Regions from separate parts of the Halobacillus sp. ACCC02827 genome, predicted to be linked through region 1. Evidence: riboswitches for the same ligand, from Rfam matches in the RefSeq annotation. Region 1 holds a riboswitch; each other region holds the start of a gene.
What was found. A riboswitch is a leader RNA that binds a small molecule or an ion and turns the genes downstream of it on or off. The one in region 1 is predicted to bind thiamine pyrophosphate.
Positions count from the first base shown of each region.

Region 2: another riboswitch for thiamine pyrophosphate. It lies ahead of thiT (energy-coupled thiamine transporter ThiT); the one in region 1 lies ahead of thiW (energy coupling factor transporter S component ThiW).
Region 3: another riboswitch for thiamine pyrophosphate. It lies ahead of QRD89_RS10725 (YkoF family thiamine/hydroxymethylpyrimidine-binding protein); the one in region 1 lies ahead of thiW (energy coupling factor transporter S component ThiW).

Region 1 is NZ_CP128168.1:3,427,175-3,434,921, forward strand. Features, by position in the region: gene QRD89_RS18025 (CAP domain-containing protein) at 1-550, opposite strand, end outside; gene QRD89_RS18030 (hypothetical protein) at 670-873, opposite strand; gene QRD89_RS18035 (aldo/keto reductase) at 1,011-1,913, shown strand; gene thiE (thiamine phosphate synthase) at 1,996-2,613, opposite strand; gene thiM (hydroxyethylthiazole kinase) at 2,610-3,371, opposite strand; gene thiD (bifunctional hydroxymethylpyrimidine kinase/phosphomethylpyrimidine kinase) at 3,368-4,174, opposite strand; gene tenA (thiaminase II) at 4,171-4,857, opposite strand; TPP riboswitch at 4,900-5,003, opposite strand; gene thiW (energy coupling factor transporter S component ThiW) at 5,009-5,497, opposite strand; TPP riboswitch at 5,584-5,694, opposite strand; gene QRD89_RS18065 (DUF3221 domain-containing protein) at 5,794-6,309, shown strand; gene QRD89_RS18070 (Fic/DOC family protein) at 6,337-6,879, opposite strand; gene QRD89_RS18075 (hypothetical protein) at 6,929-7,108, opposite strand; gene ku (non-homologous end joining protein Ku) at 7,208-7,747, opposite strand, start outside.
Region 2 is NZ_CP128168.1:1,312,247-1,319,993, reverse strand. Features, by position in the region: gene QRD89_RS07000 (phospholipase D family protein) at 1-1,228, opposite strand, end outside; gene thiT (energy-coupled thiamine transporter ThiT) at 1,404-1,973, opposite strand; TPP riboswitch at 2,063-2,162, opposite strand; gene QRD89_RS06990 (alpha/beta hydrolase) at 2,246-2,983, opposite strand; gene QRD89_RS06985 (SDR family oxidoreductase) at 2,937-3,845, opposite strand; gene QRD89_RS06980 (MFS transporter) at 4,041-5,285, opposite strand; gene QRD89_RS06975 (ArsR/SmtB family transcription factor) at 5,370-5,975, opposite strand; gene QRD89_RS06970 (DUF819 family protein) at 6,094-7,287, opposite strand; gene QRD89_RS06965 (dicarboxylate/amino acid:cation symporter) at 7,522-7,747, shown strand, end outside.
Region 3 is NZ_CP128168.1:2,003,572-2,011,318, reverse strand. Features, by position in the region: gene QRD89_RS10750 (peroxiredoxin family protein) at 1-178, opposite strand, end outside; gene QRD89_RS10745 (alpha/beta family hydrolase) at 378-1,103, shown strand; gene QRD89_RS10740 (energy-coupling factor transporter transmembrane component T family protein) at 1,205-1,942, opposite strand; gene QRD89_RS10735 (ABC transporter ATP-binding protein) at 1,929-3,554, opposite strand; gene QRD89_RS10730 (ECF transporter S component) at 3,554-4,132, opposite strand; gene QRD89_RS10725 (YkoF family thiamine/hydroxymethylpyrimidine-binding protein) at 4,129-4,728, opposite strand; TPP riboswitch at 4,823-4,922, opposite strand; gene QRD89_RS10720 (PH domain-containing protein) at 5,061-5,492, shown strand; gene QRD89_RS10715 (GNAT family N-acetyltransferase) at 5,512-5,991, shown strand; gene QRD89_RS10710 (GNAT family N-acetyltransferase) at 5,993-6,508, shown strand; gene QRD89_RS10705 (hypothetical protein) at 6,551-6,781, opposite strand; gene QRD89_RS10700 (DUF420 domain-containing protein) at 6,904-7,434, opposite strand; gene QRD89_RS10695 (LacI family DNA-binding transcriptional regulator) at 7,666-7,747, shown strand, end outside.

The DNA.
Region 1 (7,747 bases):
TGACAACCTCATCCGGTGTGCTTTGTCCTGCCGCTATGTTTTCAGAGGCCTTTCTATAATCGACCCCATACTCTTTCAACATTTCAAACGGACTTCCATACTTCGGTGATGTATGAGAGAAGTAATTGTTTTCTGCCATATCTTCGGATTTATCCTGGGCTACCTCTTCCACCTCGTTACTATTCTTCAAAGGCTGAAGTCCTTGTTTTTCTCTAGCTTCATTTGTAAGATCCAGGACCTTCTGTTGAAAATCCCCTTCTGGTGCGGCAGACTGATCCTGACCATCTTTTTGTTCAAATAAGTATGGATCCTGCGCTGTACCATTCGGGTTCATCCCTTCGAAAGGAATGTTCGCGTCAAAACGATTCTGTCCGTTCTCATACTGCCCGTAACTTCCGCGATCCTGCGTCCCACGGTCTGCAGGATCAAAACTGACCTCATTTAAATTATTCTGCTGTCTTTCCCTTGCAGATTGATCTGTTGTATTACAAGCCGCAAGCATGATGAGCATCATGACGGCAAATGCTGTGTACCATAAATGTTTAGGCATGTTTCTTTATCCTCCTCAGGAATTTCATCAGTTTTACTATGTACGCCCAATCAAAACTTATCCATGAGAAGATGTTCCATCCCAAATAAAAAAAGAGCGGAATTCCGCTCCCTTTTCCCTTACATATGACAATCCGGACAACAATGTTGACAGCCATTGACCTTATCAAATGTATTTCGCGCTTCCTCGAGTGCACTGCTGCACTCGCTATGTCCGCCTAAAGCAAGCAGGTTCTTCTCGAAAGGCATGAAATTACAACCTTCGACATGCACCTCATGTCCGCCGTCTGCCTGCTGATTCTGATTCGCAAAATATTGAGCCACTAATATCTCCTCCTTAGCCTCTTTGTACCCCGACAAGATGAATTGAAACCGGAAAGGAAGCGTTATCCACACTGTTTTAAATGCTTCATGGTAGGATATAGCATAGAACCAAAACCATAACGAGAGGCGGAACAAATATGCAACGCGTATCTATTACGGAAGACATGTCTTACTCAAGACTCATCCACGGCCTTTGGAGGCTGGCAGACTGGAAGCAGACGAAGGAAGAAACACTGGAGTTAATGGAATATAACCTTGATCTCGGCATCACAACTTTCGATCATGCAGATATTTACGGAAGTTACACGTGTGAGGCTTTATTCGGGGAAGCTTTGGCTCTAAAACCTTCTTTACGAGAAAAAATGGAGATCGTGACGAAATGCGGCATCGTCCTTCCTTCCAAAAACCGGCCTGAGCATAAATCACACCATTACAATACAAGCCGGGAGCATATACTCACCTCTGTGGATCATTCGTTGACCAACCTCCAAACCGATTATATCGACACTTTGCTTATTCACCGCCCGGATCCTTTCATGGACGGAGAGGAAGTGGCGGCCGCTTTCACTCAATTGAAAAAGGAAGGCAAAGTCCGGCATTTTGGTGTGTCCAATTTTAAAAATCACCAATGGACTATGCTTCAATCCTATTTGGATTTCCCATTAGTGACCAACCAACTGGAACTCTCCGCCATACAGCTTGAAAATTTCGAAGATGGTACGCTGAATGTATGCCAGGAGAAACGTACGGCACCAATGGCGTGGTCTCCTTTGGGCGGTGGAGATATTTTCCACTCCAATGACGAGAAAGCCGTGCGCCTGCGCGACAGCTTACATAGGGTGAAGGATGAAATCGGAGCGGATGGTATCGATCAAGTGCTTTATGCCTGGCTGCTGGCCCACCCGGCCTCGATTATGCCGATTATCGGTTCCGGCAAGAAGGAGCGGGTTCTCCAAGCTGTCCGCGCGCTCGATTACCAATTAAACCGCGATCAGTGGTTTGATATCCTGCAAAGTTCAATGGGGCATGACGTCCCGTAATGGATGTGTTAACGGCTTTAAGTGTTACACAGACTTTTAAAAAAAGGAGTTCCGGAAATGTTTGCCGGAACTCCTTTTGTTTTTATAATGACTGAACCGCTCGTTCAATGTCCGCGGCTTTCGTCACGGCCGATACGACAGCGACGCCGGCCGCCCCTGCCTCCATGACAAGATGCGCATTATGCTCATCAATGCCCCCGATACCGACGACTGGTAATTCGGGATGAGTCATCCGTATATCACGAATAAACTCCGGACCCGTAACTGGATTAGCATCACGCTTCGTGGAAGTAGGAAAAATCGGCCCGGCACCAACATAATCGACTAGATGAAGAGGGCTTTGTTCCAGGTGATTCCTATCGGACAAAGATAGGCCGATCACAGCGTCAGGGTATGCCGCCCGGATACTCTCTACATGAACATCTTCCTGCCCCACATGAATGGCCTCGGCATCTAAAACTTCGAACAGTCGGATGTCATCATTGACGACAAATAAGACGTTGTTTGCATCACATACCCGCTTCAAAGCACGCCCGAGTTCGACTTTATCTTTCCACTCCATAGAACCATCCCCCTTTTCCCGGAATTGAAAAGCCGTGATTCCGCCGGAGACAGCTTCAGACAGCGTTTCCAAAGGATCTTTTACACAGTCTTGGCTACCCATGACTAAATACTTCCGCAGACGATGGGAAAGTGTCATATTCCTTCCTCCAGATCCCGGCTGAGTGCATCAAGGAAATGCGGCAGGAATGTTCCAGGGCCCTGAACAGATGGGAGAGAAGCGGCCTGCTCCGCTGCACGACCGTAATGCTTCAACGCCGTTTCCAGTTTCTCGTACACTCCGCCATCGACGCTAAGAACAGCGGCGAGAATGGAACCCAGGAGACAGCCGGAACCGGTGACGCGGCCAAGCAGCGGATGACCGCTCTCGTTCCGACCGCTTTTTCCATCGGCACAAAAGCGGTCAACGGCACCTGTGCAGACGACCGCTGTTCGTAATGCTTCAGCAACCGCTTGAACAATTTCCCCGGTATTCCCTTCCCCGACAGAATCGACTCCCTTCGTCTCCACTTCTATATCAACCAGCCGAGCCAGCTCTCCTGCATTTCCTTTGATGACCGTCGGTTGAACCTCCTTTACGATGCGTTGAAATGCTTCATAACGATACTTGGTCGCCCCTACCCCGACGGGATCGAGAACGACAGGAATACCTTTCTCATTAGCGGCTCTTCCTGCCAAGATCATGGATTCCACCTGGTAATCATTCAATGTTCCGATATTCAACAACACCCCGTCTGCCAACATCGCTACGTCCGCCGCTTCCTGATGGGCGGCTGCCATGATTGGCGAAGACCCGAAAGCAAGCGCACCGTTCGCTGTGAAATGGACGACCACTTGGTTCGTGATGTGATGAATCAGCGGCCGCTTTTCTCTTACTTTTTCTATGATGGTGTTCATCCTTTCATCGTCTCCTTCCTGGTGGCAAAATGATTGGTGGGTCCGCTTCCTGCTCCCAGGTCAAAGGAGTAACGAATGGCTTCGGTAACAAAGTACTTACTTTTACGGACGGCTTCTTTCAACGTATCGCCCCGGCTTAAGTATGCCGTGATCGCAGCCGAATACGTACAACCGGTGCCATGGGTGTTATTCGTATCGATTCGCTCTGCTTCCAAAACGGTCATCTCGTTTCCATCATATAAATAATCGACCGCATGACCTCTCAGATGACCTCCTTTGACAAGTGCTGCACCAGCTCCATAAACCTCGACAAGTTCTTCCGCTGCCTTTTTCATAGCTTCTTCCGTCTCTATCGCCTTACCGGTCAAATACTCCGCTTCCGGTATGTTCGGTGTTACGAGCGTTGTTAAAGGAACAAGCTCTTTCCTGAGATAATCCCTCGCCTTTTCCTCAATTAAAGGATCGCCGCTCGTTGCTACCATCACAGGGTCCATGACGTATGCAGCCTCTGTTTCCTTCAGCCATTGTTTAAGGACCTCCATCATATCGATAGTTGCCACCATACCCGTTTTCAGTGCATCGATCGGCATATCGTCTGATACTGCATAGAGCTGCTGCTTCAGCATCGTGACCGGAAGATGATGAACCGCAGATACGCCGGTCGTATTCTGAGCGACTACCGAAGTGACGACGCTCATCCCATAACTTTGAAGCTCTTGAAACGTCTTTAAATCCGCCTGGATACCCGCACCGCCGCTTGGATCCGTTCCGGCGATGGTAAGAGCACACTTCACTCGGTTCATCGGTAAACCCCCTCAGCTACGGGCCATTCCTCGACGGTATAGGCCATTTCCCAGAAGGATAATTCCAGCTGGCAGCTCTTTCGGAAAGCTTCACGCATCTTATTCTTCTCCTCGTCTGAAGCTTGCTCTGCATAGGCATCAAGCTTCTCACAAAGCTGTCCTGTCAATCCGCCTATTTCTTCCTCTGCATAGAAATCGATCCAATCAAAGAACGGATGATTTTCGTCCGGTTGATAGGCTTTCGTTAGTTCTTTACCGATTTCGAGATATGTCCAGGGGCATGGAAGTAAGGCGGCAATAATTTCTCCAATACTGCCCATATGCGCATGGTAGAGCATATGTTTAATATAGTGGTCCGCTGTCGGTGGCAGCGGGTAACCCTGCAGTTCCTCATATTCTTTACCGATATATCGGCACAGGTTGTTATGGGGATGCACTTCACTGTGGAGCACAAAGTTGATCTGGTCATTGAAGAGCTCAATATCTTCTCTTTTTGGTGATTTGGAAACAGCAATGCCGTACACATGCATAAATGCATTCAAATATTCAAAGTCCGCTTTCACATAATGAGCGACAGCTTCTTTCGGAAGTTCTCCTTTTCCGAGACCTTCAACAAATGGATGGTGAAAAATAGCTTCAAACACGTCCTGATTTTCTTTTCTTAATTGAGTGGAGAATGACATAGTGGTGCCTCCCTGGGTTATTCGGAAGCTACTAGAGGATTGCAGAGGTCCAGACTACTTCCCTACGCTGGTACGAACCAGATCAGGTGTTGAGGGACAAAGGATAATCCTTATCTCAGCGATAATTCGCGCCCCTAGCAGTTTCCGTGTATTATGGTTGTAATAGAAGTTGTTCTGCTTTGATACGTGACAGCACAAACCAGCCGATGGCAGCTCCTGACAGACTGCTGATGAAGAAAGAAGGAACAAAGGCAAACGCTCCGGCCGCACTGCCCATGATGAATCCAGCCAGCGGAACGGCGAGTAATGCTCCAATGATTCCAGTTCCAATCACCTCGCCGACTACAGCTGTCCCTTTCCGTTTGTATATCCGATAAAACAAACCAGCAAATAATGCTCCGACCATTCCACCAGGAAAAGCCAACAGTGTTCCTAGCCCTAAAAGAAATCGCAGCAGGCCGATGCAGAAAGCAATGGCAGCAGCAGGCAGCGGTCCAAGCATCACAGCAGCCATGACATTTACCGCATGTTGGACAGGATATGCCTTCGCGATGCCTGCCGGAAACCAGAGCAGCTGTGCTCCGAATGTTCCAATGGCAACAAACAGTGCCATAATAGTCAATAAACGTGTACGGTTCAATACATTCCCCCCTTCCATAGGAAAATAAAAAAGCCAGGTCCTGGAGAGGACCTGACTCGGATCATAGACAGTCGATGAATAACTATTCGTTCGTCTGACTACTTCCCTCCGCTGGTATTAACCAGATCAGGTTTATAAGAGTCGAAAAGCTTTACGCTTTCCTCTCAGCCTGTAACAAGGCCCCCCTAGTAGTTGAATCGTACTATTTGCTTGGTTGAGTCTTATGATAACAAAGTTCGTATCTTCTGTCATGTGCAATATTCTGAATAATATCTGTATTCGAGAGGAGAATGACAATGAGAAACATCTGGACAATGATGGGGGCCGCTTGTTTGATTCTTTTGGCGGGGTGCAGTTCTGCACCAGCCGGCTCGGATTATGAGGAAACGGAAGCAGAGGCGCCTCCGGAGCAAGCAGAAATCAGCGGATATGTGATGGAACAGGAAGGATCCAGTATCCTTGTCGTCACTCCGACTACAGAGTCAGAAGAAAAAGGGCGGGCGATGTGGGTGTCTGAAGCTCCGGACAACGAATGGACAGGTAAATATGTAGATGTTTGGACAGACGGCCCCATTAAAGAAAGTTTTCCAGAACAGGCACCTGCCGATAAGGTTTCCGAAGTGGAGATGAGTGAAGTAGAAGGGGCCCGATTGACGACCTCCGAAGCCTTGGCTTCCGCTCTAACCGATGTAGAAGATGACAAAATTGTCGCCGTGGCGGAAATTCTATTTGATGAAGACGATGACCAGTGGCAGATTGTTCTTAAGGAAAACGAAGGACCGGAGAAGGAAGTGCTTGTAGAAGATGAATAAAAAGCCGGGGATTCCCCCGGCTTTTGCTCATTTGGCAAGTGGAACAAGCGACGCTTGGATAACCGAATAAAGACTGCTGATATCCTTGACTGAATCGATGCTCGCTTGAAAGACCTCCTCTTTCGGTACACAGGACCAATCCAGATGGTAGCCGGCTTCCAAGGCGATTGTGCGGATGAACTCACGCAAGCTCCGACCATTTCCTTCCCGAAACGGATGAAGGACGTTCAACTCCGCCATATAGTGAGCCAGTTTCCGTGCTAAGTCCTCTTTGTCCATCCCTGCCCACTCTTCCTTCATTAGAGAATCAAAGATCGGGACAGAAGCTTCCTGAATGAAGCGGGCCTGCGCAAAAGAAAACCCGTCCTTCGTGATATTCTCTGTCCTGATATTGCCCGCAAAAGGATAAAGATCGGAAAATAAACGGGCGTGAATACGTTGCAAATGTCTGAGGTCGAAGTCCCCTTTCACAGGCTTTTCCTGCAGTTCCGACAAACGCTGGGTGGCAAGGATCGCCTCCATATACTCCAGCTGCTTGTCGTCCATAAGGTCATAGTGATTAATCAGCACATCAGTCCCTGCATAACAATAGCGGGAGGATTCACCCCCATACCTGGAACTAGGCATGGCGGGACAATTCCAAAGCCCGCTTGACGAATTCTTTATGGGATATGGCTCCTGTAAGACACTTCTTAACTAATGATTCCTGCTTCTTATTCAAGCTGAACCCTTCAATAGCCATGGACGCTTTCGCAGAACGCATCAAATGCTCTGCCTGTTCTTCTGTCCGAACACTCATTCTTTCCCCTCCGAACCACATGTATCTACTATATATTATACTACAACGCCTCTTAATAATACAGTCAAAACGTTCGACAAACCCTTGTCACATAAGGGATTATGACGTCTTCTTCTTAGTGGAGGCAGTCGTTTTTCGTTTCGTTGTTTTTTTCTTCTTCGCGCCTTTGGTCCGCTCCAACGATTTCTCCAGAGCTTCCATCAAATCGGTGACATTGTCCGGTTTTTGTTTGTCTGCTGCCGTCGTAACCTCTTCGTTGTTCTTCTTCGCCTCAATCAAGTCCATCAACGCGGTTCGGTATTCGTCCGTATATTTTCCCGGATCAAATGTTTCGGTCAATTGATCGATCAATGTCACTGCGGTACTAAGCTCTTTCTTTCCTAAATCCGCCTCTGCCGGCACATTCGGGACATCCTGTACGTTTCTTACTTCGTCCGGGAAATGGATCGTTTCCATGAGCAATGTATTTTCATAAACACGAACAACCGCCAGCTGTTCCTTGGATCGAATAATAATTTTTGCTACACCTATTTTCCCCGTATCGGACAGAGCTTGGCGTAACAACCCGTACGCTTTCGATCCCCCTTCATTGGGCGATATAAAATAGCTTCGTTCAAAATAAATCGGATCGATTTCCTC
Region 2 (7,747 bases), 1.6 Mb from region 1:
GTCTCGTATAGTTGGCGGAGCCGGCAATGATGACGTCTTCCTCTTCTTTATCTAAATAAAGCATCTTCGTATGGAATTGTTCGATATTCACATCATACCAGCGGAGATGGATGTTCTTATTCCCGAGCCGCTGCATCTCTGCGGCTACGGGTAAATTAGGAATCCCCGTCTTCTCATGTCCAAATGACTGCTTGTTCGGGTCCATGATGATGTTCGCTTCCGCCCCCCGGTCTGCTGCTTTGTCAATCAGGTCAATGATCTTTCTGTCCGCAAGGTAATACATGCCGAGCCAGATCGTATCTCCTTTTCCAACATCCTTAAGTTCTTCCAAAATTGCCTGGTACGTCTTTCCTTCCGTGACGAACTTGGTCTTCACTGGACCATCCTGTTTTTCCCATTTCCTGTTCTTGTAATCCGGGAAATCAGCGTCGCCGGAATAACGGACAACTGCCTCCTCGGCTTCGAGAATGTCCCGGATGATCGGGCCTGTCATCTTGAACGCCACATTCTCATGGTAACCGCTCGCGTCATGCGGGTTGGCCGTCGATACGATTGCCGCATCTTCCGTCACAACGAGCTTCCTGTGATTCGCTTTAATATTCATCAGCTTCAAATACGAGCGCAGAGTGACACCGGGTGCATCTTTTGCGAGCGGGTTGCTGATCCAGCCGCCGTCGCCTGTCCCCATCCATGAAGCCGTAAGCCTCCAGACGCTGGAGTAGAGCGGGTTGGAATCACGGAGCTCGTTCAGGTCCGTCAGCACGACATCGACACCCCCATCCCTCAGCCGCTTGATCGATTCCGACTCATAAGACCCGTAAACCGTATTGATTGGATCGGTGATGAAAACGACCTTCAAGTCAGGATGCTTTTCCTTTTGGGCGAGAATGGCATCCACCAGGTTTTCCGACAGTGGCGGAAAATCTCTTTTTCCATCTGTGTAGCCGTTAAATAAAAACATATCTGCAACAATGAAATCCTCCGCCTCATCAATCATGGCGTTTATTTCATCGAATATCTCCGCGTCGTGAACCGTATTACCTTCTTCATCTTCATACGTGAGATCCCGAAAAAACTCCACGCCCGATAGTTCGTGCACGTCCCCTTCATAGGAGATGCCCTCAGGAAGCTTCTTCCACGATGTATGATAAGCGATCATGAAAACGAGTACGATAAATATAAGAATGACAATCAACCAAAACCGCTTCTTTCTAAAAAGCTTCTTCATTTCCAGCCCTCCTTTTATGTAACCAGTGCAATGGTATATACACTTCTACAGGAAGCATGAAACCCATATGCTATAAAATAGGGTCTCCCTCCCTATAAAAAATAGAAAAGCATCGTGCCGGAGCACGATGCTTTTAGTGGTTTAGGATTCCTAGGAGCGGGATGGGAACCTTGTATTATTCTTGTGTGAGCAGCTTCGGACGCTGCAGAAAAAGAATGATGAGGACGATACTGCTCAATACGAATGCAGGCAGCATATACCCCCCGTTATAGACGAGCGAATACAGCCAGACCGGCTGTCCTTCCGGCGCGAACTCCCCGTAAAAGACGATCCCTGCGAGAAAATGTCCGAAGAAACGCAGGAGACTCCCGACAAAGCAGCCGACAATGATCCAGCCGACGATCGCTTTTTTGTTTTGTTTCCGTACCGCGTTCCATACCGGCTTTGCCGCGACACCTGCAAGTCCGATGACACCGAAAGCTACGAAGTAATCAAGAAACGTCTGAAGAGGTGTCATGATGTAAGCACCGGTTAAGATTTGATAGGCCCCGAGCAGCAGCCCGGTGGCGACTCCGCCTTTGATTCCCCAACGGAAAGCGATGATGAAGACAGGAACCATCGCGAGCGACACAGAACCACCCTGTGCCCACAATTTGAATGAAAGAAATGGAATGATGTCCAAAAGCAGTGCCAAAGCAGAGAATATAGCTACTTCGACAAGAAATAATACACGACGATTTCTCATCGTTATCTACCCCCAATAATTGAACACAAAAAAAGCAATGCCAAAAAGGGAAGCTTCCTGATGGAGGAGTCCCTTGTTGAGCATTGCACCATCAAAAAAGCCGCCATCCCTGCGCCAGTGCTAACTGACAGGTTCGAAGGGTCTGGACACAGCGTCCACTCTCAGCCGGAGGCTCCCCTTGAAGGCTTTATACCGTTTACTTTTCTTGATTTGTCTTCTATTATAGTCGAAACCACCCGAAATTACAAAGGCCTTTTATTTCCCGGGGAATGCTATTTCGTATTTGTGTACGTCTGGAAAAACTCCAGACTGCGCTCGATGATCAAGTCTTTATCATGGTCGAGCGTTGCGACGTGATAGCTGTCATCCAAATGAATAATTTCTTTATGCTCGGAAAAAACCGTTTCAAAGATTACCTCGGAATTGTTCGGGGGCACGACATGATCCTCCCTTGAAACGAAAACGACGATCGGACAATGAATGCTGCTTAATAGATCCCTGGTCTTCCCCATGAGCATCGACAGCTCTTTAATCGATTTTACCGGTGTCCGATCATAGCCGAGCTCGTCACTTTCCGGATCTTTAATATCCGATCCAATCGCTTCAAGAAAGCGCTCCTCTGTGCTCGAGCTGTTCTCAAGCACCGGGATATCGATTGCTGCATTGATCGGGATGACGCCGGCGACCTTCTTCTTCCCTGCCACATATAAAGCAAGCGTCCCTCCCATCGACAAGCCGACGACGAAGATTTTTTCACAACGCGCTTCCAGCCAGTCAAAGGCTTCCATGACCGATTGAATCCAGTCTTCATGACTCGTGGACTCCATGTCCTCCGGCGTGGTCCCGTGCCCCTTCAGTCTCGGACAGACGACGGTATACCCGGCGCGGCCATATGCTTCTGCCAGCGGCCTCATACTTTGCGTCGTTCCTGTAAATCCATGGGATACCAGGATCCCTACCTCATTACCCTCGAACCGTATCTCTTCTGCCCCACTCATCACTGCGGTCATTTCGTTTCCTCCTGTTCGTTTTTCCTTTTCCTAAAACCGTCGTCAGCACTGCTTTCTCCAATATTCTCCAAGGCATGACCCGTTTCAGAAATACGTTGAACTTCACTTTCGCTCCGATTGGAAAGCGCAGCTTCCGTATTCTGTCCTGCTCGACCAACTCGGTCATCAATGCAGCTACATCCGACGGATTTTCGCGGCTGTCTCCATTCAACGCATTCCATAGTCCTTTTATGTAATCAGCATAGGGAGAATCAGGGTCATGGACAGCGTCCGGGAGTTCCATTCCGGCTGACCATATATTCGTTTGGTACGAGCCCGGCTCTACAAGAGCAACATCGATGCCGAATGGCTGGACCTCGAAGCGGAGGCTTTCTGTAAGCCCTTCGAGCGCATGTTTCGATGACACGTATGCCGATAACCCCGGGAATCCGATCAAACCGCTGACGCTGCTCACATTGATAATCTTGCCACGCTTCTGCTTCCGCATGAGCGGCAGAACTGCCTGGGTGACGGCGATGACCCCGAACACATTCGTCTCGAACTGACGTCTGTACGCTTCCAGCGGTATCTGCTCGAGAAAGCCGCCGATTGCAAAACCAGCATTGTTGACGAGAACGTCGACTGCTTCCAAATCGTTCAGCTTTTCTTTAAATGCAGCGATGGAAGCATCATCGGTCACGTCGAGCTTCCAAACCGTGATCCGGCTCCTCACGTGATTGGAAATCGCTGCGTCCTCGAATACTTCCGCTTTTTCCATGTTCCTCATTGTCGCGATTACCGAAAACCCTTTTTCCGCACATTTGACCGCCGTCAAATAGCCGAACCCACTCGATGCTCCGGTAATCAATACGGTTGGATTCATGTCATTTCTCCTCTCTGCTTCCTCATTCCTTATAACGTTCGATATCAAACACTTGTTTTCCTCTAATGCCCTCTGTACAAAAACACAATGGTTTCTCTGACGGGATTGATCTTATAAAATAAGTTCTTCCCTTTCTCTCCCGTACTTTCCCCTGTTCTCCCGCATATCACGGCAGGCAAAAAGAAAAGGCCCCGCTTAATCGGCGGAGCGCAGGACAGGATAAGTCACATATAAAACGAAAACACTCACGAGAAGGGGCAGCGCGCTCCATGCCATCAACGTTTGAATCGGAATTCCCCAGCCGAGAAACAGAGAGGTGACCGCGTACGAGAGCGGAATCAACCCAAGCGACCCGGTCCGTATCAGACTCATCACCCTCCCCACCTTGCTTTCTTCTGCAGACGATTGAACGAGGGATAGGAGCGGAATATTGACGGCCGTAATGATCATGCCGATAAGAACGATAATGAGCACGGATAGAACAAGCGTATCTGTCCGGCTGAAGATAAACATACCGGCTCCTTCGAGAGCGATCAAGTACAGCGCATACGCTCCCCGTCTCCGCCGGATGTTGAGAAAACCGATCAGGACTGCTCCGAGAATCATCCCGAACGTCAGTCCACCTTGGACGAGACTGAAATCGAGGGCACTTCCTTTCAGGACTCCCTCCACGAAGATCGGCAGCCCCATCATCAAAGGGCCGGAGATGAAAAAGTTGACGATGATCGTAATGATGAACAGCGACCGCAGCAGTCTGGACTGCCACGTGTAACGGAAGCCCTCCGCCAATTGGGCATAGAACGGGGAACGCTCCCCTTCCTGCGCATCCTTTCCCTGCTTTTTCACAAATAGAATTCCGACACCGGATAAGATAAGAAACAGGACGATGATCAGAAGGACGAAGCTGTAGGAAAGCGAATGGATCAGGACACCGGCAAGGAGTGGTCCGGTGAACGTAGCAATCTGGATCGTTCCCTGAATAACGGAGTTTGCGCGCGTCAGCTGATCCTTCCCTGTCACTTTCGGAAGCAGCGCATCTCTTGCCGGCTCGAACATTCCGCCGCAGGCTCCGAACAGGCCTGCGTGGACCGCCATGATCCAAACAGGAACCTCCTGAAGGGTAAGAAAACAAATCGATAAGGTAAAGAGGAAGACAGCCATCGTTAAGTCCGATGCCGCCATGACCTTCGTTTGACTGCAGCGGTCCGCGACCACTCCACCGACAATCATGGAAACCATCCGCACCGTCGTCAAGGAAATCAACACCATGCCGAGAGCCGCTGCCATATGTAACGACTCTACGATGTACCACGACTGAAGAAACATAAACATCGACAGGCTTAAACTGGAAACAACCGTTGTAAAGGACAATAGGAGAAAGGATCTTGACTTCCATAACGAAACCCCTCTTTTCTCCTCATATGACTTTGCGCTTTCCATAACATCTCCTCCTCGGATGCCGGCGCAGGCCGACGGTAAAAATTATTTTACTGTTGCACAAAAAAAGAGACCTCCACCCCCACTTCATGTCTCTCCCTTTTTCCCAAACCGACTTTCCTCTATCTGCAAACCGAGCATGTGAAAATAATACAGCTTCGCATCTTCTGTCGGTTCCGTACGTTGAATCGATGCAAGTTCTTCCATTAAGTCGGAGAATTTCTGCTGCCAGGCCAGAAAGTCCTCCTCCTTTGCATGAATTTCATAAGCGGCGGATCGGTATTTCCAGTCTTCCGGTTTTTTAGACAGGGAATCATTCTCCAGCGACTCCTCCGGCACAGATAAAACCCGCTGTTTGGAATGATCGAGCATGGCGAGCATCATCTGCCGGATTGGACCCGACACCTCTGCGTTTGGCAGCAGTTCGGCATCCGGTACAAACCCGCGGGCTACCGTTTGATAGAACTTCTGGACAATCCCGTTCTTTTCTTCCGTTCTAGCAATTTCCAAGAGCCCGTTCTTCTCCAACTCTTTCAAATGATAATGGATGCGGGCTCTTGAGAGCTGATAGATTTCAGAAAGCTGCTGACCGGTCTGCGCCTTCCCCATCAGACGCAGAAGCAGGTCCGACCGGAACGGATCCGCCATCGCCTTCAGCTGGTCGTGGGTTGTTAGTATTTTTATGTCCTCCACTAGACCGTTCACTCCTTTTTACTCGGTAAAATTTATTTAACTGTAGTATCAACCACAAAGAAGGAATTGTCAATAAGAAAAGCCGCTTTCCTTCATCAAAAGGAAAGCGGCTTTTCTATCAACCTCCGGCAATCATACGTGCGAGCTGACCACAGAGCAGAGCAGCATAGGTTCCGACGACGTTACCAAGGATCCCCATCAGCAGGCCGACAGGGGCAAGCGCAGGCTGGAAGACCGATGCGACGATCGGTGCAGAGCTTGTCCCTCCGATATTCCCCTGTGAACCGACGGCGACAAAGAAGAGCGGCGCCTTCAATAAGCGGGCCGCAAGGAAAATACACAGCACGTGGATGGCGAGCCAAACGATTCCCATCAGGATAAATTGCGGCGCTTCCACAATATCCAGAAGGTTCGCCTGGCTTCCGATCCCCGCCAGGAACAAGTAGATGCCGGCATAACCGATCTTACTGGCTCCATAATATTCGAGGTTCCGCACCTTCGTAAAGGACAAAAGAATTCCGACGGCCGTAATGATCAAGAACGTCCATGTCGACGTATTCATGACCTCCGACTTCGGAATAAAGGAAAGATCGGCAAACTGACGGACGAGAAACGAGCCGGCAATACCGATGGACAGAATTCCGAAGAGCTGCGGAAGCTCGAGCGGTCTGGCATTCTTCTCCACGTCTGTCGCGATCTCCTCATTCACCCGTTTAATGGTGGAGTTATCCGCACCATTCCATTTATTGAAGCGGTTCTGGAAGTTGGCAAGCGAAATCATGACCCCCATCCAGCCGATTCCGACGATCGTATCGGTCAAAATCATCGGGCTTAGTATATGATCCGGCGTATCAAAGGCTTCGATCATGGCTCCCATGTTAGCCGAGCCGCCGATCCAGCTTCCGGCAAGCGCCCCGACACCTCGCCACGCATCCTCAGGGAGAATCCCCTGGAACAAGGCGAACGCAATCGGTCCCCCGATCACGATGCCGATCGTACCCGCAAAGAAAACGAGCACGGCCTTCGCGCCAAGCTTGAACGTTGCCGGTACGTTCGTACTGATCATTAACAGCAGCAACCCGGCGGGAAGGATATACGTACTCAAAAAGCTGTACACATCCGAGCTCTGCGGGATGATTCCGAACGTCGTCGAAAGCATCGGAAGGAAATACATCCAAATAAGCGGAGGAAGATAGCCGAAGAATTTCTTCAAAGGCTTATACTCCATCGTTGATAACATGAACACGATTCCCACGACAGCGATAAGATAAGCGAATACCGCCATCGGTTCCTGTATAAGTGCGTGGTCCATAAACTTCTTACATCTCCTATCTGAAACCATTAGAAATTTGAAAAAATTACAGATATGTAATTTTGCATTTTGCCAGTTTAGCACACAACCGCAGGAAAAGGAATTCATTGAACTTATGCATTTTTTTCCTCTATATACGCAAAATGACATGAGAGAGTATCGATCGAATATTACGCTACTGCAATCGGCACGGAACTGCTATACTGGGTCTATTGCTTATAAAGAGGTGAAAGTATGAAAAAGATTTGGCACTTATACAAAGATTCTTCTTTTCTATTGAAAATGACGCTCGGTTTCCTGCTCGGGATCGGAGCCGGCATCCTTTTCGGTCCGTCCATGGAGGCGGTCAAACCGCTCGGTACGATATTGATCAATTTGTTGAATTTGATCGCTGTTCCGGTCATATTCCTGACCGTCGTCCTTGCGATCAATCAAATGAACCCGAGGTACCTTGGCAGAA
Region 3 (7,747 bases), 1.4 Mb from region 1:
ACACTTCCAGTTCCTTAAGGGTTTCTATACACACAGGGCACCAGGACCCGCGAAAGAAAACAATGAGATGCCACGATTCTTCATAGTGTTTCCGCTGTGTTTCAAAAAGAAAATTACTTCCATCTACAGAGGGAAGGTAGAAATTTGGAGCAGGATCTCCAAGGGTGATATCAGCCATATGGTGACCTCCTTTATGATTCATTGCATCTCTTACCAAACGTATGCGGCTCCTTGTTCAGTGGTTCTTAAAATAATGGATCATCCATAAGCATAACCAATTGGGGTTAATATCAAACCATCTTCCAACTGGACAATCTCCATCTATATCTTATAGAATCATTCTATTAATCCAAGGTATAGATGAAGGTGGAGGGTATATGAAGAAAAGGTGGAAATATATTGGTATTAGTCTTCTTGTCTTAGCTGCAGCTGGAGTAGCAGCTTTTCTGATTTGGACACAGCAGACATATAAAGCATCTCCGGAATTGGAAGAAAGGACGGAAATTCCGTCCCGTATAGATGGGTGGATCACTTACATTCCGCAAGGTGCCGTCAAAGGAGGAATCGTCCTTTATCCAGGAGCGAAAGTAGAGCCGGAAGCATACAGCTATATTGCCGAAAATTTAGCAGATGATGGATATGTAACAGGAATTCCTGAAGTCACCCTTAATCTTGCCATGTTGGACAGCGATAAAGCAGAACAATTGATCGATGACTATCCGAATGTTAAGCACTGGTATGTTGGCGGTCATTCCCTTGGAGGGGTCGCAGCTGCATCTTTTGCCTCCAGGAATATGAATGAGGTCGACGGGTTAATTTTACTGGCCTCCTACCCTGCCGGAGATGATTTGTCCGGAACTGACTTTCCCATCCTTTCGATATACGGGGAGAAGGATGGACTGACGACGCTTGATAAGGTCGAAGAGACAAAAAAGCTGCTTTCCAATCAGACGACTTGGAAGGAAATACCTGGTGGTAATCACGGTCAGTTTGGTGTTTACGGTCCTCAAAAAGGAGATAAGGAAGCTGAAATAACCGTATGGGAGCAGCAGGACATCATTATAAACGATATGACGGACTGGATACAGGACATGGAAGAGTAAGCAAATGCATGTCCCAACCAGGCAATATAACACTAAAGAAAATCCGAACAGACCTGAATTGGTCGTTCGGATTTTCTTTAGGAGTGGGAATGATCATTTACCTATATGAGGATCGATCCCATAAGGATGGCCGTCATGAGGAGCGGAAACATCCAATCTTTCTTACGGATAGTCATGGGTCTGTAAAAGGTACGATTCCAACTACCTGTAAACCCTTTGGATTCCATTGCGACAGCCGTACGTTCTGCCTTTCGGATGGCTCCTGCTAGTAGAGGTATGAGATAACGCTGGTATTGCATCCATCTTCCTTGCAGGCTGGAAGCGTATTCGATGCCCCGGATCCGGTGGGCTGCACGGATTTGTTGGAATTCGTCCTTCATCATGGGAAGAAAGCGGTAGCCTGCCAAAATGCCATAGGCGAGTTTTGGTGGCAGCCGAAGCTGCTGCATCAAGCTTAATAAAAACTCCACCATATTTGTCGTAAAGACAAACAATAAGGAAAGCGATGCAAATGCGATGATGCGGAAGGATAAAGATAATGCCATCAGCCAATCTTCTTTTGGGACGACCCATCCGAACAAGGAAACCGTTTCCTTAGCATCTGCAGGAACGTCCGCGAATGCGATGGTTGTCCATAACATCCCAAAGGAGAAGATGGAAAATATCATTAAATAGATCACATACAACTTCTTATTTACATTTCCGAACAAAAAAGTGACGGCAATTGTTGCAGCAGAGAAAACCGCCGGGGTGACAGGATCGTATCGTAAAGCCAGCACGAAGACAACGGCGAGGATCGTCAATGCTTTCACTGTCGGGTTAACGTTATGAAAAGACATGAGTCCGCTCCTTTGCGTCCCTTGAGGATGTCAGTTGCAGCCTCGGGGGTGTTTCCAAATGGTAATCTTCCAATGATTCTATTTCCCATAGTTCTTCCGTAGGTCCGTCCCATTGAATACCGCCTTCCTGGATAACGATTGTCCTTGTTGCAAAACGGTCGACAAGCTCCATGTCATGAGTGATCATGATGATGGAGGTGCCCTGGTCGTGTTTTTCTTTCAGGATCTGCATAAGACTTTCGGTAGAACCAGCATCCTGACCGAATGTCGGCTCGTCCAGAATAAGTAGATTGACATCCAAAACGAGCATGGTGGCGACACTGAGTCTCCGTTTCTGTCCTTGACTCAAAAGGAATGGATGAGAATGTTCCAAGCCTTCCAATTGACAGAGTCGAAGCGTCTTCCGGACTATTTCCTTCGTCTCTTGTTCATCCATTTCTCGCTCTTTCAAACTGTAGGACACTTCCTCAAATACAGAATCTGTTATGAATTGGTGTTCGGGATTTTGAAAAACATAACCGATTTCGCGGCGAAGAAGCTTCTCTTTCCAGCGTGTGATCGATCTTCCTTGGAAAGCAACATCTCCGTTGGACGGCTTTATAATACCCGCTAAAAGCTTGGAAAGACTGCTTTTTCCACTTCCGTTCGCTCCAACGACGGCCACCCATTCCTCAGGATGGATATCCAAATGGATATTATGAAGGACTTCTTTCCATGCCACGTTATTTGCTGACAATAGCGTTCCCTCAGTCGCCGGCTTTTTTATTTCGGGAGCTGGTAAAGGAATTGGCAGCGATACATACTCACCTATGCTCAGCGGTAGCTTTCCCTTCCATCCAAGAGCCATGGCAGTGCGGGCAGAGTAGGGGAGCCAGACGCCTTCTTTCATCAAGGTAGGCCCATAGGTTTTCAAATTTTCCAGAAGTGGTCCCTCACTAAACATATGTCCATCTTTCTCAAGGACGATTACGCGTGTAAGAAGAGAAAGCCAGCCTTCCAACCGGTGTTCGATGACTACTAAAGTCAGTTTACGCTTACGCTTTATTTCTGAGAGAATCTCGATGAATTCTCTAGCCGAAACCGGGTCCAGATTCGCTGTTGGTTCATCTAATATCAGCACATCCGGCTCCATTACGAGTGTACAGGCAAGAGCCAGTTTCTGCTTTTGGCCGCCGGAAAGGACGTGGATTTTTTCTTTCTTGTATTGTTCCAGACCAACCCAGGAGAGCGCCTGTTCGATAAGATCCTGCATTTGCGAAGGAGGTACGGCCAAATTCTCAAGACCAAAAGCTACTTCCTCCTCTACTGTAAGCATACAAAACTGCGTTTCAGGATCCTGAAATACGACGCCTACTTTTTTTGCTGCTTCTCCCGGTTTATAGGTGCACGCATCTTTTCCTGCTATCTTGACGGTACCGGTCATGGTGCCGTCAAGTTCTTCAGGGTAAAGCCCCGTCAGGCAATGCACCAGGGAACTTTTTCCCGAGCCACTTGGACCAAGTACCAAAACGCTGTCTCCTTGTGCGACATTTAAATTTATATCCTTAAGTACCGGCTGCGGGTGTTGGTCATAAGTCAACGATAAATGGTCAACTTCAAAAATCATTTTCATTATGCCGCCCGCTTCCTACGACGTTCTTTACCCAGAGCAAATCCTGACAGCACTCCTGTTTTGGCAAGGGCATCGGCAATTGCTTTTCCTGCCAGCCCGGAGATGAGAGCTCCACTTAGAAGTCTAATGATGAACATAGCTGCTACGTAATCCGTACTTAAGGCGCTGTACCCCAGGCGGAAATATTCCCAGAAAAAGCTGAACACGGCAGCCATCATACCGGAGAGCATAAGTGTAAGGAGTTGGTAACTCTTATAACGGGTGATGGCGAAGGCGGTCTCTGCCCCAAGTCCTTGAATGACGCCTGTCAAAATGAGCATCGGTCCGGACGCATTCCCGAGCAGCATTTCCACAGTGGCGGCAATGGTTTCCGATAAGAATGCAGCGCCTGGTTTCCTTAGTATGTAGGCGGCGATAATGGAGACAATGAACCATATTCCATATATGAAGTCATATCCAATCGGACCCATTAATCCGGACAGAACTTTGCCTACAGGTAGAAAAGCTAAGTAAACAACAGCGAATACGACGGCAAGAACAGACATGACGACGATTTCTTTTAATTTCCAGTTCTTCATTCCTCCTCCTCCTTTTTAGATGGGCTGTTTGCAGAAATGCTCACAGTCATCACGGTGTGGGAGGATCCACCGGCTTCTGTTTCCTTAAACACGTTTTCCAAACCGTGAAAGATGTCGTGGATATCCCCCTCCAGCCTGGTGGAATAGTGGGCAGGTGTTACAGAAATGCCTTGTTCTCTCATCCTTTCAATCTTTTCGTAAATCGTTTCCATATACTTACCTCCACCTAAAGGGTATAGAGAAAACTTAGCTGCCACCGCCTGTTTGACAGCTGCTGTATTCCTGTTCATCACGTTAGATGTTTCATCCAGGTACACATCACCAGTAGAATCGCCAGGGCAGCCGATGGAAAACGTCCCCTGAAATGCGGCATGAACCCCTGTGACGGCGGTATGGTGAAAGACGGCTTTGGCTACGTCAAAGACGTGTTCCAAACGTCCGCGAACCGTCGTCGTAACATGATCCGTTTTCATCCATACTTTGGATGTGTCGGTCTGTTGAAGGCTTGTCATGATCATATCCTGAAAGTCATTACACATAGGATGGACAGAAAAAGAGCAGCCGGCAATTTTTGAATTTCCACATACTTGAGTCATATAATTTCCTCCTTTTTTAAACACAAAAAAACTGCATTCCATGGGAATGCAGTCCAACAATCGAAAAGAAAAGCCAAAAAAGAAGTCTGATCGCGAGAGTCAGGCTGCACTTCCCCACGCTAGTATTATCTAGTTCGGGTGCTAAGGGTCGGATAAACCTCTCAGCCGCAAATGCAGCTCCCCCAGTGCAAGTTCCATGTTATGCAGTTGTCTTGGATGCCTTCATCTTAGCGAATATTTTAATTTTTGTAAATGGTTGTTTTTCTTGAAACGTATGCAGGGGTCCGGTCGTAGAATGTAGTAGTATAAAATTTCCATAAAGGAGAGATGGTATGAGCAATCAGCAATCCCTTCGATTCACGTCAAAGAAAAGCAAGTGGTTATCCGTCTTCTTGGTTCTGGTAATGGGAGTGGTACTTATTGATGCGATAGGCGGACTGGAGTGGGGGGTATTTATGATTCCCGGCCTTTCGAATTCTTACATTGCCAAGGTGATCTTTGCAGTTGTTATAAGTGCGCTCGTCGGCTGGATATATTTTGGGACACGATATATCATCGATCACGAGGAGTTGAAAATCGTCTACGGTCCTTTCCGGAAGCGTGTACCGCTTGACCAAATCAGGAGAGTGGAGGAAGTGAAGGATATACTTCAGGCACCTGCCCTTTCCTTTGACCGCCTGGAAATTCACTATGGAACAGCGGAGTCCATTAAAGTATCCCCGAAAAATAAATCGCTGTTTCTGAAGGAGATTGGGAGTAGATGAGAAAGTACGGAGCACTTTCATGAATATATACAAAAAACAGGAGACAGCTAAGGGAAAGTGGGATTCCTTTTTTAAGGATAACTGGGACAGTCCATATATGATCGTATCAAGCGGGATCTACGATTGCAGGAAGTTAGATGGGTTCACATATGTGGGGGAAAAAGCAGAAATTATCGGTCTCATCACATACGTGGAGAGTGAGGAGGAAGTGGAAATCGTATCTCTGGACAGGTTGAGGGAAGGAAGAGGGATAGGTTCTCTTCTGATTGATAGAGTCGAGAGTGTAGCAGATGGTCGAAGGATTAAGGTAATCACGACGAATGAAAATATTCATGCTATCCGTTTCTATCAGCGCAGAGGCTTCCGATTGAAGTCCGTCGTTAGAGGAGCGGTTGAAAAAGCGAGATTAGTAAAACCATCCATCCCCCGCTTTTCTTCTACAGGGATACCAATTTTGGATGAAATCGTTTTGGTGAAAGGAGATGGGGAAGGTGAGTGAAATGACTCTGGTGAAGCCTGCCTTGAAGTGGAAGGATGCTTACATAAATTATTATAAGGAATGGCTGGAAAGTGGAGAAACGATGATACCATGGGTCATAGAGAAAGATCCGTATGCTTTTGACGAGATGATAGAATTCCTGGAAAATAATGAACGAGGAGTCTATCTTCCTCCCGGGTGGGTACCGGACACCACCTATTGGATGATGGATAAACAAGAACGAATAATCGGTGTTACCAACATACGCCACAAATTGACAGATCGTCTGAGAAAAGAAGGCGGTCATATAGGATATGGTATCCGACCTTCGGAAAGAAGGAATGGTTATGCAACGACATTACTGCGCCTTTCATTGGAGAAAGCCTGGGAAATGAAGATAACGGATGTCCTTGTCGTATGTGATCAGTGGAATACAGGGTCCTGGAAAGCTATTTTGAAAAATGGGGGGAAGGAAGACCAAGACTTCGTGGAAGAGGACGGCAACGTAGTCAAGCGGTTTTGGATAAGCAGAAAATAAAAAGAAAGCAGGCCGGTGAATAAGGTCTGCTTTCTTATATGGTTATAATTTAATAAGTTTAATTTTGTAGGATTGTTCCCCGTCATTGAGGGCGATATATGGGACTCTTTCAAAGGGGAAATACTCAATTGCCCGTGGAATAATCTCCATCTTATCAAAGAGCTCCTTACTGCTTATCAAGTCATGGAGGTCAACGTGGAATTCTTTCCCGCTGACAGAGGAAAACCTGGCGGAACCATAGCCTTCTTCCAACATATGTTTCAAAATATCCATGGAATGCTCCTTACAACGAAAAGAATAGATGTAACTACTCTTATACTTTCCCGATATAATTTTTCTCAAACCTACCCATAAAAAGATCCAGGAACCTGCAGGTTCCTGGATCTTTTTTGCGTTTAATAATATGGGGAGATCATTAGGTAAACAATGACGCCTGTCAGGCTGACATAGAGCCAGAGGGGCATCGTCCAGCGGGCAATCTTCCTGTGTTTGTCGACGCGCATGGAAAGCCCCCGGAATAGTGTAACAAGTGCTAATGGTACGATCAGCGCTGCAAGAACGATATGGGTGATCAGGATGAAGTAATAGATAGGTACGATTATTCCTTCCCCACCAAAATGAGTAGACTCAGCCATCGAATGGTAGGTCAGGTAAGAAATTAAGAACAATGCTGTTGTTGTGAAAGCGGCGAAAATGAACCGTTTATGCCATTTAATATTCTTTCGAATAATCATAAACAACGCTGCCAATAGAAAAACGAACGTAAAGGAATTAAAAACTGCATTTAATAGAGGAAGCAGTGTAATATCAAAACCTGTATCGCCTTCTATTTCAGGTACAAATAATAGTGCCACAACAATGGCGTTAATGACAATTGAAAGCCCCACGACCCAAGGGACGTAATTGAAATCTTTTTTAATCTCCATGTGAAATTCACCATCTCTCTTTAAGTTGTCCAATCTAAGTATATTAAAAAAAACCGAGAAATTCACTAATGAAGATACAGCTGTCGTGACAAAAATAGTAACTTTATGGGTTCTCTGTGTAGAAATTTCTGAAAATAATGATTGTAAAACGCTTACAAAGGCATTATACTATCACTAAACCGATTTACTAAACCGATTTATTAAACTTAAAAGAAAGAGTCGATGTATAAAATGACAGTGACAATAGCCGATGTGGCAAAGCATGCAGATGTATCGAAGAGCACGGTTTCTCAATATTTGAATAAACGCTACA